3 regions of the Rhizobium sp. M10 genome follow, and region 3 is predicted to be linked to each of the others. Evidence: predicted binding sites of a transcription regulator. Region 3 holds the regulator's gene; each other region holds the start of a gene.
The links. Region 3 encodes LexA, which represses DNA repair genes until DNA is damaged. Its sites were predicted from a motif close to TGTTCNNNNTGTGTTCNG; they were not measured.
Positions count from the first base shown of each region.

Region 1: the regulator LexA is predicted to act here: its motif matches at 1,781-1,798, upstream of recA (recombinase RecA).
Region 2: the regulator LexA is predicted to act here: its motif matches at 2,727-2,744, upstream of CO671_RS16845 (DNA recombination protein RmuC).

Region 1 covers NZ_NWTA01000003.1:115,455-119,638, reverse strand. The annotation lists gene CO671_RS05885 (pseudouridine-5'-phosphate glycosidase) at 1-651, opposite strand, end outside; gene CO671_RS05880 (carbohydrate kinase family protein) at 740-1,684, opposite strand; gene recA (recombinase RecA) at 1,913-3,001, shown strand; gene alaS (alanine--tRNA ligase) at 3,157-4,184, shown strand, end outside.
Region 2 covers NZ_NWTA01000009.1:155,443-159,626, forward strand. The annotation lists gene CO671_RS16835 (methyl-accepting chemotaxis protein) at 1-240, opposite strand, end outside; gene CO671_RS16840 (ribokinase) at 483-1,382, opposite strand; gene CO671_RS16845 (DNA recombination protein RmuC) at 1,468-2,694, opposite strand; gene CO671_RS16850 (globin-coupled sensor protein) at 2,898-4,184, shown strand, end outside.
Region 3 covers NZ_NWTA01000010.1:213,962-218,145, reverse strand. The annotation lists gene CO671_RS18550 (VOC family protein) at 1-604, opposite strand, end outside; gene lexA (transcriptional repressor LexA) at 800-1,519, shown strand; gene CO671_RS18540 (ComEC/Rec2 family competence protein) at 1,500-3,932, opposite strand.

The sequences.
Region 1 (4,184 bases), on a different contig from region 3:
GAAGTTGGCGATGGCCGCCGGGCTGTTCAGCGACAGCGGGCTGCGAAGCCCCGAGGAGCGCGACCAGAAGGCGGGGAATTCTTCGCTCTCATAGGTGACGACGGGCACGCCGCGGGTTTCCAGCACTTCCAGCGTTTTCGGAATGTCGAGAATTGCCTTGGCGCCGGCGCAGACGACGATGACGCCGGTGCGGGCCAGTTCCTCGAGATCGGCCGAAATATCGAAGCTTTCCTCGGCGCCACGGTGCACGCCGCCGATGCCGCCTGTGGCAAAGACGCGGATGCCAGCGCGCGCCGCCGCGATCATCGTCGCTGCGACCGTGGTGGCGCCGGTGCGGCGCTCGGCGATCGCAAAGGCGAGATCGGCGCGCGACACCTTCATCACGTCGGTCGCCTTGGCGAGCTGCTCCAGTTCGCCGGCTTCAAGGCCGATATGCAGCGTGCCGTGAATGACGGCGATCGTTGCCGGCACGGCACCCTGTTCGCGAATGATCGCCTCGACGCTGCGGGCCATCTCGATATTGCCGGGATAGGGCATGCCGTGGGTGATGATGGTCGATTCCAGCGCCACCAGCGGCGCGCCGCGCTGCTTGGCGCTGGCGACCTCCTTCGAATAGGCGATCGGCAGAAGAGGGGAGATGGGCTGGGTCATGATCTTGTCCTGTCGTCGATAGAGCATGATGCCGAATGTGTCGGCGGTTTTGCGACGACATCATGCTCGACTATTTCATTTGGCCGCTTCAATGCAGAATTCTGATCTGGGGAACAAGGGCAAGCGCCTCATTCAGCAGATCCGGCGTCAGATTTTCGTTGACGGCATGCGGCGACTGCACAGTCAGCGCTGCTGCCGCGGTGCCGTGGCGGACGGCTTCCTCGAGCGGCAGGCCGCGCATCAAGGCGGCGAGCGTGCCGGCGGCAAGGGAATCGCCGGCGCCGGTGACATCGGCGAGGGTCTCGGCGATCGGCGGCTGCAGCGTCACGGCGCGGCCGTCGCAAAATGCGACCAGCTCGCGCTGGCCGCGGGTGACGACGGCGCTCCGGATGCCGATCTCGTTCAGAAGCGGCGGCCAGCCGCCAGCGTCTTCCGGCCGTTCACCGATAAGGGCTGCGGCTTCGGCCTCGTTCAGGAACAGGTAGTCGATATCCGTGATGCAGGATTTCAGCCTGACGACCTTGGCCGGCGAAATGGCGATCGCCGCGACGGGCTTGGCCAGCGACCGTGCCTTGGCGACGATTGCAGCGATCGTCTCTTCCGGCAGATTGGCATCGAAAAGGATGAGATCATGCGCGGCGAAGGCTTCGCGCACCCAGCGGATGGAAAGACGCCGCGGCACGAAGAAGCGGTAGAGATCCATGTCGGCAAGGGCAATCACCAGGTTGCCGTCCCTCTCGATGATCGCGGTGTAGCTCGGTGTCTTGCGGTCGAGAAAAACGAAGGGCCGGTCGTCGATGCCGGCGAAATCGGCGGCTTCGCCGACCATCTCGCCGATGGGATCGCCGCCGCGCGGCGAAATCATCGTCACCTGAAAACCGAGCCTTGCAAGGTTGCGCGCCGCATTGAAGCCGCCGCCGCCCGGCTCCTCGAACCAGGTGCCGGGATTGCTGGCGCCCGGTGCCGTTTCCCCGGAAATGCGGCCGCGCCGGTCGATATGGGCGCCGCCGAGAACAAGAATCTTTTTCTTCATTTCAACCGCCTTTCGATGCCCCAAGCGCGAATCGAGACGGGGCCTCCTGGCGCGGCAACGCCGGCGCACCTGGCCTAAGCCGTTGCTTTGCATCGATAAAACAAATATAGAACACAGGCTGTTTTACCTTTTTCTTTCAATCGTTTGATCGCCTATTGCGAGAGTGGAACAAATAGGGTACAAACTCGACATTGCTTGGGCGGCTTCAATAACCTAAAGGTGGATCAGATGTCTCAGAATTCATTGCGGCTGGTAGAGGACAAATCGGTGGACAAAAGCAAGGCGCTTGAAGCGGCACTCTCACAGATAGAGCGGTCGTTCGGCAAGGGCTCGATCATGAAACTCGGCTCCAACGAGAACGTCATCGAAATCGAGACGATTTCGACGGGTTCGCTTGGTCTCGATATCGCGCTTGGCGTCGGCGGCCTGCCGAAGGGCCGCATCATCGAAATCTACGGGCCGGAAAGCTCGGGCAAGACGACGCTTGCGCTGCAGACCATCGCGGAATCGCAGAAGAAGGGCGGCATCTGCGCCTTTGTCGACGCCGAACATGCGCTCGATCCCGTCTATGCCCGCAAGCTGGGCGTCGATCTCCAAAACCTTCTGATCTCGCAGCCCGATACCGGCGAGCAGGCGCTTGAGATCACCGATACGCTGGTGCGCTCCGGTGCCGTCGACGTTCTGGTCGTCGACTCGGTCGCCGCACTGACGCCGCGCGCCGAAATCGAAGGCGAAATGGGCGACAGCCTTCCCGGCCTGCAGGCGCGTCTGATGAGCCAAGCGCTGCGCAAGCTCACCGCCTCGATCTCCAAGTCGAATACCATGGTGATCTTCATCAACCAGATCCGCATGAAGATCGGCGTCATGTTCGGTTCGCCGGAGACAACGACGGGCGGCAATGCGCTGAAATTCTATGCCTCCGTGCGCCTCGACATCCGCCGCATCGGCTCGGTCAAGGAGCGCGAAGAGGTGGTCGGCAACCAGACCCGCGTCAAGGTCGTCAAGAACAAGATGGCGCCTCCCTTCAAACAGGTCGAATTCGACATCATGTATGGCGAAGGCGTATCGAAGACCGGCGAACTCGTCGATCTCGGCGTCAAGGCCGGGATCGTGGAAAAGTCGGGCGCCTGGTTCTCCTATAACAGCCAGCGTCTTGGCCAGGGCCGCGAAAATGCCAAGACCTTCCTGCGCGACAACCCGGATCTCGCCCGCGAGATCGAACTGGCGCTGCGCCAGAATGCCGGTCTCATCGCCGACCGCTTCCTGCAGAACGGCGGACCGGATGCAGATGACGGCGATGCCGCCGCGGACATGTAAGTCTCGCGCCTGACTCTTGTCGGATATCTCCGCCGGCCGCATTCCCTGATGAGAATGCGGCCGGTTTTGTTTGTCGGCTGGACAGTGGCGGAGGCGAACGTTAAAAGCCGATGGATTTGTATTTATCTGCCTCGGGCAGCATTGAAGGGCATAGAATGAGCGGCGTGAACGATATCCGGTCGACCTTTCTCGACTATTTCAAGAAGAACGGCCACGAGATCGTTTCGTCGAGCCCGCTGGTGCCGCGCAACGACCCGACGCTGATGTTCACCAATGCCGGCATGGTGCAGTTCAAGAACGTTTTCACCGGCCTGGAAAAGCGTCCTTATACGACGGCCACGACGTCGCAGAAATGCGTGCGCGCCGGCGGCAAGCATAACGACCTCGACAATGTCGGCTATACCGCGCGCCACCTGACCTTCTTCGAAATGCTCGGCAACTTCTCATTTGGCGACTATTTCAAGGAGAATGCGATCGAGCTTGCCTGGAAGCTCGTGACCGAAGGTTTCGGCCTGCCGAAGCATCGCCTGCTGGTGACCGTCTACTCCGAAGACGAGGAGGCCGCGGCGCTGTGGAAGAAGATCGCCGGTTTTTCCGACGACAAGATCATCCGCATCCCGACCTCCGACAATTTCTGGCAGATGGGCGATACCGGCCCCTGCGGCCCATGCTCTGAAATCTTCATCGACCAGGGCGAGAACGTCTGGGGCGGCCCTCCCGGTTCCCCGGAGGAAGATGGCGACCGGTTCCTGGAATTCTGGAACCTCGTCTTCATGCAGTTCGAGCAGACCGAGCCCGGCGTTCGCAACCCGCTGCCGCGTCCGTCGATCGATACCGGCATGGGCCTTGAGCGCATGGCCTGTATTCTCCAAGGCGTTCAGAGCGTGTTCGACACCGATCTCTTCCGGACACTGATCGGCGCCATCGAAGATACGATGGGCGTCAAGGCGGAAGGTAGCGCCAGCCATCGGGTCATCGCCGACCACCTGCGCTCTTCGGCCTTCCTGATCGCCGACGGCGTGCTGCCGTCGAATGAGGGCCGCGGTTATGTGCTGCGCCGCATCATGCGTCGCGCCATGCGCCACGCTCAGCTGCTTGGCGCCAAGGAGCCGCTGATGTTCAAGCTGCTGCCAACGCTGGTGCAGCAGATGGGCCGCGCCTATCCGGAACTGGTACGCGCCGA
Region 2 (4,184 bases), on a different contig from region 3:
GGCGCGGCCGATGACACCGGTCATGCTGCGCGCGGCGCTGGCAAGTTCACCGACATTGGCGGCGATCTCATTGGCGATCGATTTCGCCTCGAGATTGGCCTGATCCATCGTCAGCGTCTGGACGCGGTCCCGGGTCTGGCCGATGAGGAAAAAGTTCGAGACGATCAGCACAAGCGCGATGGCGATGCCGGTGATGACGATGAGCTTCGCCGCAAGCGATTTCATTCGAAAAATGAACATGGAGTCCTCGGGCATGGGATGCGCCGAACGGGCATTCTCCGGCGCAGGAGCGAAGGCATCGCCCCGTCATGGAGCAGCCGAATGAGCCGCGGATCCGCAAGCGCGACGATCCGGCGATCACGAGGAAGATCGCCGGAAATACCTTAAATTTGAATGAAACTCGAATGGTCGAGGCAAGGAAAACCGCAGAAATTCCCTCAAAACTAACGGGTTTTCTCGGCGGCTTCGCAAAGAGACTGAAACTATATTCTGTCCGCGACGTCCTTGCTTGACGGGATCGATGGCTGCGCTCCCGCCTTGAGGCATGCGAGCGAGCCGGCGACGGCCGCGCGGCGCAGCGCGGTGGGAAAATCGAGGCCGTCATCGAGACTTGCGGCGAAATAACCGCAGAAGGTGTCTCCCGCCCCCACCGTATCGACCGGATCGATTTTCAGGCCTTGCGCCCTGGAAATGACCCCGTCGCGGATGGCGATGACGCCATCGCCGCCGAGTGTGACGATCAGCGTTTGGCCGGTCTCCTGGTGCAGGCGGTGAAGGGCTGCCTCGCGTGCTTCGGCGTCCATGCCATCCTGTCCGGCGAGCCGCTCGAACTCGGTTTCGTTGGCGATGACGATATCGGCCAGCCGCCCCAGACGCGGCGCGTCGGGGATCAGCGGCGCCAGGTTGAGGATGCTGGTGATGCCCTTGGCGCGGCCAGCCGACAGCGCGCGTTCGACGGCGTCAACAGGCACTTCGAGCTGCAGCATCAGGATATCGCCTTCGTTCATCCTGCCGACCGCCGTCTCGGCATCGCCAGCTGTCACCAGGCCGTTGGCGCCGGGAACCACGGCGATCATGTTCTCACCATCGCCGCCGACGAGGATCAGCGCCGTGCCTGTGGGACCGTCGACATGCTTGACCAGGGAGAGGTCGGTTCCGGCGTCATCGAGCAGGGCGAGTGCGTCGGCGGCAAAACCATCCTTGCCGACGGCGCCGGCCATATGCACATAGCGGCCGGCGCGGCGGGCTGCCAGCGCCTGATTGGCGCCCTTGCCGCCGGCGGCCGTGGCAAATCCGTTGCCGGCGACCGTCTCGCCGGGCTTCGGCAGGCGCGCGGTCGTGGCGATGAGATCCATGTTGATGGACCCGAAAACTGTGATCATGAGGATGTCCCGTCCTTTGGAACACGCGGGCGACGGCATGTTCCAACTCTTGTATGAAATGCGGGGCAGACACTGCCCGAAGCGGTCACTCCTCGTCAACCACCCGAAGCTTGAGAAGACCGGTGCGGCTTTCCACCGATTTGGCCGGGGTCTCGCCGTCGCGGGCCGGCCTGGCATCGCCGCCCGCCTCGAATTCCAGCGCTTCGATCCTGGCGCCGCGCCTGGTGAGCTTGTCGGCTGACGTGACGACCATGTCGACATCCTTCTGCGCCATGGCGAAATGGCCCTGCAGCTTGCGCACCCGCTCGTCGAGGCGGCCGAGATCGTCCATCAGCAGCGCCACCTCGCCCTGGATCAGATGCGCCTGCGCCCGCATGCGCTGGTCCTTCAGCACGGCCTGGATGACCTGGATCGACAGCATCAGCAGCGACGGCGAGACGATGACGATGCGCGCCCGGTGCGCCTTCTGCACCACCGGCTCGAAATTTTCGTGGAGCTCGGCAAAGATCGATTCGGACGGCACGAAGAGAAAGGCGGTATCCTGGGTCTCACCTTGAATCAGATATTTCTCGGCAATATCGCGGATATGGATCTCCATGTCGCGGCGGAACTGCTGGCCGGCGAGCTTGGCGGCCTCGGGGCTGCCGGCGGCGTCGCGGATGGCGTTCCAGGCTTCGAGCGGGAATTTCGCGTCGATGACGAGCGGCGGCGCGCCGTTCGGCATGCGGATCGTGCAGTCCGGCCGCGAGCCGTTGGACAGCGTCTGCTGGAAGGCATAGGCGCCCATCGGCAGGCCGTCGGCAACGATCGTCTCCATCCGCGACTGGCCGAAGGCGCCGCGCGTCTGCTTGTTGGAAAGTATCGCCTGCAGCCCGACGACGTCCTTGGCGAGCGTCTGGATATTGTTCTGCGCCGCATCGATGACCGCCAGCCGCTCCTGCAGCCGCTGCAGGTTCTCATGCGTCGATTTGGTCTGCTCGGTGATCGTCGAGCTCATGCGCTGCGACATGCCGTCGAGGCGTTGGTTGATCGACTGATTGAGTTCGCTTTGCCGCGCGCCGAAGACCTCGGCCATGGCCGTGATGCGGCCCTGCATCTCGGCCTGGATCTTCAAAAGCTCGGCCATGCGCATCGCACTTTCTCTGGCGCGCAGCTCCGCCTCCTCCGCCTGTTCGCGGCGAAGGCCGGCGGCGCGCAGAGAAAGGACGATCACCAGCAGGATGAGGGCTGCAAGAACGCCGCCGGCCAGCGCCAGCATGGCCGGGCTGATCGAGGCGACGGAAGCTGCGAGCGATTCGGAAGTGACGGTCATGGCGCAACCATAACAGAAGATGCGGCAAGATATAGATCAAAACGTGAACGAAATCGGCGATCCTCAATATCTCTAGAGGCCGCCGCGCCTTGCCGGCCAACGCGGAAAATCGCCGCCGGATTTAACGATTGCTCAACCATATTCGCCAAAAGCTGTGGCGCAGAATTCCCTCCCGCGCCGTCGCGCCAAATACAGAGATACCCATGACATCCCAGCAGACCGACAGCGCGCTCAAGCAGCGTCTCGATTTCATCGAACTGGACGAGGCGGCGCGCAAGTCGATGCGGGAGCTGCGCCCTGTGATTGCCGAGCTGATCGGCGGCGCCCTCGATAAATTCTACGCCAAGATCGCCAGGACTCCCGCTGTCTCGAGCTTCTTCACGGACAAGAGCCATGTCGGCCATGCCAAGAAGCGGCAGCAGGATCATTGGGCCAATCTTGCAAGCGGTACGTTTGACGAAAGCTATGTCGAAGGCGTGACTGCCGTCGGCCGCACGCATGCCCGCATCGGGCTGGAGCCGCGCTGGTATATCGGCGGCTATGCCATCGTCGTGTCCGAGCTCGTCAAGGGCATCATGGAGAAGCAGTGGCCGTCGGTCTTCGCGCGCCAGCAGGGCAGGCAGCTGGCCGAGAAGCTGTCCGCCGTCATCAAATCAGGCATGCTCGACATGGATTATTCCATCTCGGTCTATCTCGAGACGCTGGAAGCCAAGCGCCGTGCGCTGGAAGAGGAGCGCGCCAAGGCGCAATCCGACCAGGCCATCGCGCTGGAGCAGCTGCGCCGCGGCCTGGAAGCACTGTCGAACGGCGATCTCGAAGCTACTCTGCCCTCCGACCTGCCGGGTGATTTCAGGCAGATGGCCGAGGATTACAACCGCGCCGTCAGCGCCCTTCGCCAATCCTTCGCATCCGTGCGCGAGACGTCGGGCCAGATCATGAGCGGCGCCGACGTCATTTCCAATGCGACGAACGACCTGGCGCTGCGCACCGCCCAGCAGGCAGCCGGCGTCGAGGAAAGCTCGGCGGCCCTGCAGCAGCTTTCCGTCAGCGTCGGCCAGACCGCCGCCAATGCCGAAAAGGCTTCCGGCGCCGTGCGTGAGACACAGCAGAAGGCGAAGAATTCAGGTGAACTCGTCACCAGCGCCGTCTCGGCGATGGCCGGCATCGAAAAATCCTCGACCGAAATCTCCAAGATCATCGGCGTCATCGACGAGATCGCCTTCCAGACCAATCTTCTGGCGCTGAATGCCGGCGTCGAAGCGGCGCGCGCCGGTGATGCCGGCAAGGGTTTTGCCGTCGTCGCCCAGGAAGTCCGCCAGCTCGCCCAGCGTACGGCTGAAGCCGCCAAGGAGATCAAGAACCTGATCTCGCAGAGCTCGACCCAGGTCAATCAGGGTGTGGGCATCGTCTCCAGCACCGGCGAGGCGCTGAACGACATGATCAGCCGCATCGATATCATCAACCGCTTCGTCGCCGATATTGCCGCCGCC
Region 3 (4,184 bases):
CAAGACCAACGAAGGCGGCAAATGCAGCCGGCTCCGGCGAACAAAGGGCGATCTCGGCAATGCCGGTCACGCCATTGGCATGCGTCTCCAGAGCGGCACGACCGGCCGGGAACGAATTGATGCGCTGACAGGTGAAGAGAAAGAAGTCGGGCGCGCGCAGATCTCCTGAAAAGGCCAGTTTGAAGCTGCCGACGCTTTCCGAACCGTCCGGCATCCGCATCGGCCGGCTGAACTGCAACATCTCGCCGGCACTCGCGCCGCTACCCACGAATCGCCGATGATCGAGGCCGGCATCCTCGGTGAGGAAGGCCAACGCCGAAAGTCCCTCCTCGCCGCAGCGGAAGCGGAAGGCGCGATTGCGGGCGATGAAGACATTGCCGTGGCGGGCCGCTGCCTCGCTCTCCTCGACACTCGCCACGCCGAGCGGCTCGATATAGGTCTTGTCGGCGAAAAAGACGCAGGCATTTTCCGTTCCGAACGGATGGCGCGCATCGGCGGCGACGGTAAAGCCGAGCTTGCCGAGCCTTTCGCGCGCCAGGTCGATATTGACGACGGGCAGCACGACATGATCCAGCGGGTGCGGTTTGGCGGAATGTGCGATCATGATATCCCTCCTGACACGCCAGAGATGTGCGACAGCACCACCCTCAATGCAAGACATGTGCGCCAATCCGGCGAATGAAAATAAAAATCTCGACGAGTTGGCGCGAAGTTTTACGGAAATTTAGCTACTTGCGGAACACATATGGAACATATAGTGTCTGTTCTGGATTTGTTTCAATCACGGGGTCTGACGTCGATGCTCACGCGCAAACAACAGGAGCTTCTCCTTTTCATTCATGAGCGCATGAAGGAATCCGGCGTTCCGCCCTCTTTCGACGAGATGAAGGATGCCCTGGATCTCGCCTCGAAATCCGGCATTCATCGCCTGATCACGGCGCTGGAGGAACGTGGTTTCATTCGCCGCCTACCGAACCGGGCCCGGGCCCTGGAAGTGATCAAGCTGCCGGAGGCCTATAGCCCCAGTCTTCAGCCGCGCCGCGGTTTTTCACCGAGTGTTATCGAAGGCAGCCTCGGCAAGCCCCAACCGGTCGCCGCCCCCGCTGCCGCAAAGCCGATCGCCGACAACGGCAACACTGTGTCCGTGCCGGTCATGGGCCGGATCGCCGCCGGCGTTCCGATCTCGGCGATCCAGAACAACACGCACGACATCGTCGTTCCCTCAGACATGCTCGGCTCGGGTGAACATTATGCGCTGGAGGTCAAGGGCGATTCGATGATCGACGCCGGCATCTTCGACGGCGACACGGTGATCATCCGCAACGGCAGCACCGCAAGTCCCGGCGATATCGTCGTTGCGCTGGTCGACGACGAGGAAGCGACGCTGAAGCGCTTTCGCCGCAAGGGTGCCTCGATCGCCCTCGAAGCCGCCAACCCGGCTTACGAGACCCGTATCTTCGGGCCCGACCGGGTCAAGGTGCAGGGCAAGCTGGTCGGCCTCATTCGCCGTTATCACTGACAGCGGACGGGCCGGTTTCGGTAAAACTGTCTTTGCGCCAATCATAGGCTCGATGGCGCATCCATGGACGCGACAAAGCATCGAATGCGGTTGCGACCTCGAATCCCTCCTGTGCAAAACGCAGTTCGACGGAACCGGTCCTACGCAGCGTCTCGCCGGTGAAGAGTGTCGCACCCGAGCGGCAACGGTCGAAACGCAGGCGCACCGCGGTCACGACAATCTCGCCGGCGTCGCAGGCCGGGCCGAGATAGGCGGCGTTGTCGATGACGGCGACGACATGGCCATTGCCGAGCCTGACTATACACCAGGCCTTCTTCACGCAGGAAAACCGATTTACCTCACCACCGGCTACAGCGGTCGCCATCGCCGTCCTCGCGTCATTCTGCTGGTCGCGGGACAGCCTGACGCGGCGGTCTTCACCCGGTGGCGGGATGGCAGGACCATCCAGCATCTTCGGCGGGTGGTGCCTCGGCAGGACCAGCGCTCTTTGCCACTGGTCGAAGATGAAGTCCGGCGGGTTTTCACGGTTGGAAGCCAGTGCCGCCGGCGCGATGAGCGCGACCAGACCACCATCCTCTGAAATCACCAGATCCGGCGGCCGGGACCCTGGCAGAATCAGCAGGATGAGCGTCGAACCGGCGAGGATCGATGTGCCGGCATGGCGCAACCGGGTGCGGAGCAGCGTCAGCAGCAGAAAGCCTGCCACAGCGACCGCGAAATACCAGGCGGGCAAGCGGCCGAGGCCGATGTCGCCGCCCCAGCCGGACACCGTCTTGGCGACCGCAATCACCAGATCGAGGCCGAAACCGACCACTTTCCAGAGCGGAGCGTCCAGACCGAACGGCATGAGCAACATAGCCAGCAGCCCGGCCGGCATGACGATGAAGGAGATGATCGGCATCGTCGCAAGGTTTGCCGGCAGGCCATAAGCGGTCAGGCGATGAAAATGCTCGATCGAAAACAGCGCCGTGGAAAAGCCACCGATCAACGAGGTCAGGAAGACGCCGCCGAAGAAACCGGCGATCGCCACGACCGGCCGCAGGACCGGCAGCTTCAGCAACGGGTTTTCCCGGACGCGCCGGTCCTTCCACAGCTGATAGCCCGATACCAGTGCCAAAGTCGCGGCAAAGGACATCTGGAAGCTCGGACCCAAGACTTCGGAGGGTGAAATGGCGATGATGACGAGCGCCGAGAGAACGACATTGCGCAGGCTGATCGACGGCCGATCGAAGAAGACGGCAATCAGCATGATCGCCATCATGATGAAGGCGCGTTCGGCCGAAACCCCGAATCCTGAGATCAGGAAGTAGGCCGTGACGGCGAGGAGCGCGCCGCCCGCGGCGAGCTTCTTTGTCGGATAGGCTTGAGCGACAACAGGAACGAGGCTGAGCAGCATCCGGAAACCGACGAAGAAGATGCCGGCCGACAACGCCATGTTGAGGCCCGAGATCGCCACGATATGCGCAAGGCCGGACTGGCGCAGCGCCTCCGTCGTTTCCTTCGAGATGGCGCGCCGCTCGTCAGTCACCAGAGCAGCGGCAAAAGCGCCTGTGTCGCCGGGCAGGATCGAGCGTATGCGATCGCCGATGCCGCTGCGCAACTGATAAAGCCATTCGAGCAGAGCTTCGGACGTCGATCTCGCAGGCTGCGGGCCTGCCTGCGAATCGACTTTCTCGGGCGCACCGTAGAAGAAGCCGTTGGCGCCGATGCCATCGAAATAGGCACCGAAGGAAAAGTCGTTGAGCCCGGGAAGCGCCGGCCCCGCCGGCGGCGTCAACCGTGCTCGGCCGGTGATGACGTCACCGATCTCGAAGGGCGCATCGGCGCCGCGGGCGATCACGGTTATGCGCCTCGGCGGCCGCTTCACCTGTGGCGCCTCGGTGCCGGTGACGGCAAGAACATAGCGCCACCGCCCGCGATCGTCGCCTTCGCGCCGCTCGACGCGGCCGGTCACCGTCGTCGTCACGGATGAATCGAGGATGACGGTCGAGGCCCGCCAGCTTTCGAGCTGCGCGCAGAGCATGCCGCATACCACGAGGGCAAGCGCCATAAGCGTCGCCCGCAAGGCCGGCCGGCTGCGGCCGGCGACGACCACCGCAAACATCAGCACCGACAGGCAGAGCAACGATGGAAGGAGCGGAAAATCCGTTGCCGCAAGAAACCAGAATGCCGCGCCGGCACCGAGGAAGACCGGCGAGAACAGGAGCAGGCGGCCGTGGTCGGCCTCCTCGCTCAGCATCCGGCCGCCAGCACGCAGCGCTTGTCTCATTGCCGCCGGCAGCCGATGGCGCAACGACATCGCGGACTGGGTTCTCGCCGGCCGCATCACCACGGCAGGGGCAGGAAGATCGGCCGGATCGGCAAGACCGACGCCCGCTTGCGGCCGCAATTCGACTGTCGTCAATTCCTGCATGCGCCGCCCGAACTTACCCTGCCCAGGCACCCAGAATGCAACCTCTGGGCAAATCCGGCAAGCATAATCGATTGAAATACGAGCGAAAATCGCAAATGCGAAAAGACCAGTCGAATCATCGGTTTCCGCTATGCGTGCCGCTCATCGCTGCAGTGCCTAAAAGGTGATGCCGCAATGCACAAAATGCCGTCACGGTAACTTGGCATTAGCTTCGCGATCATATAGCTATCGGTAAGGACGCTTAACCCCTAT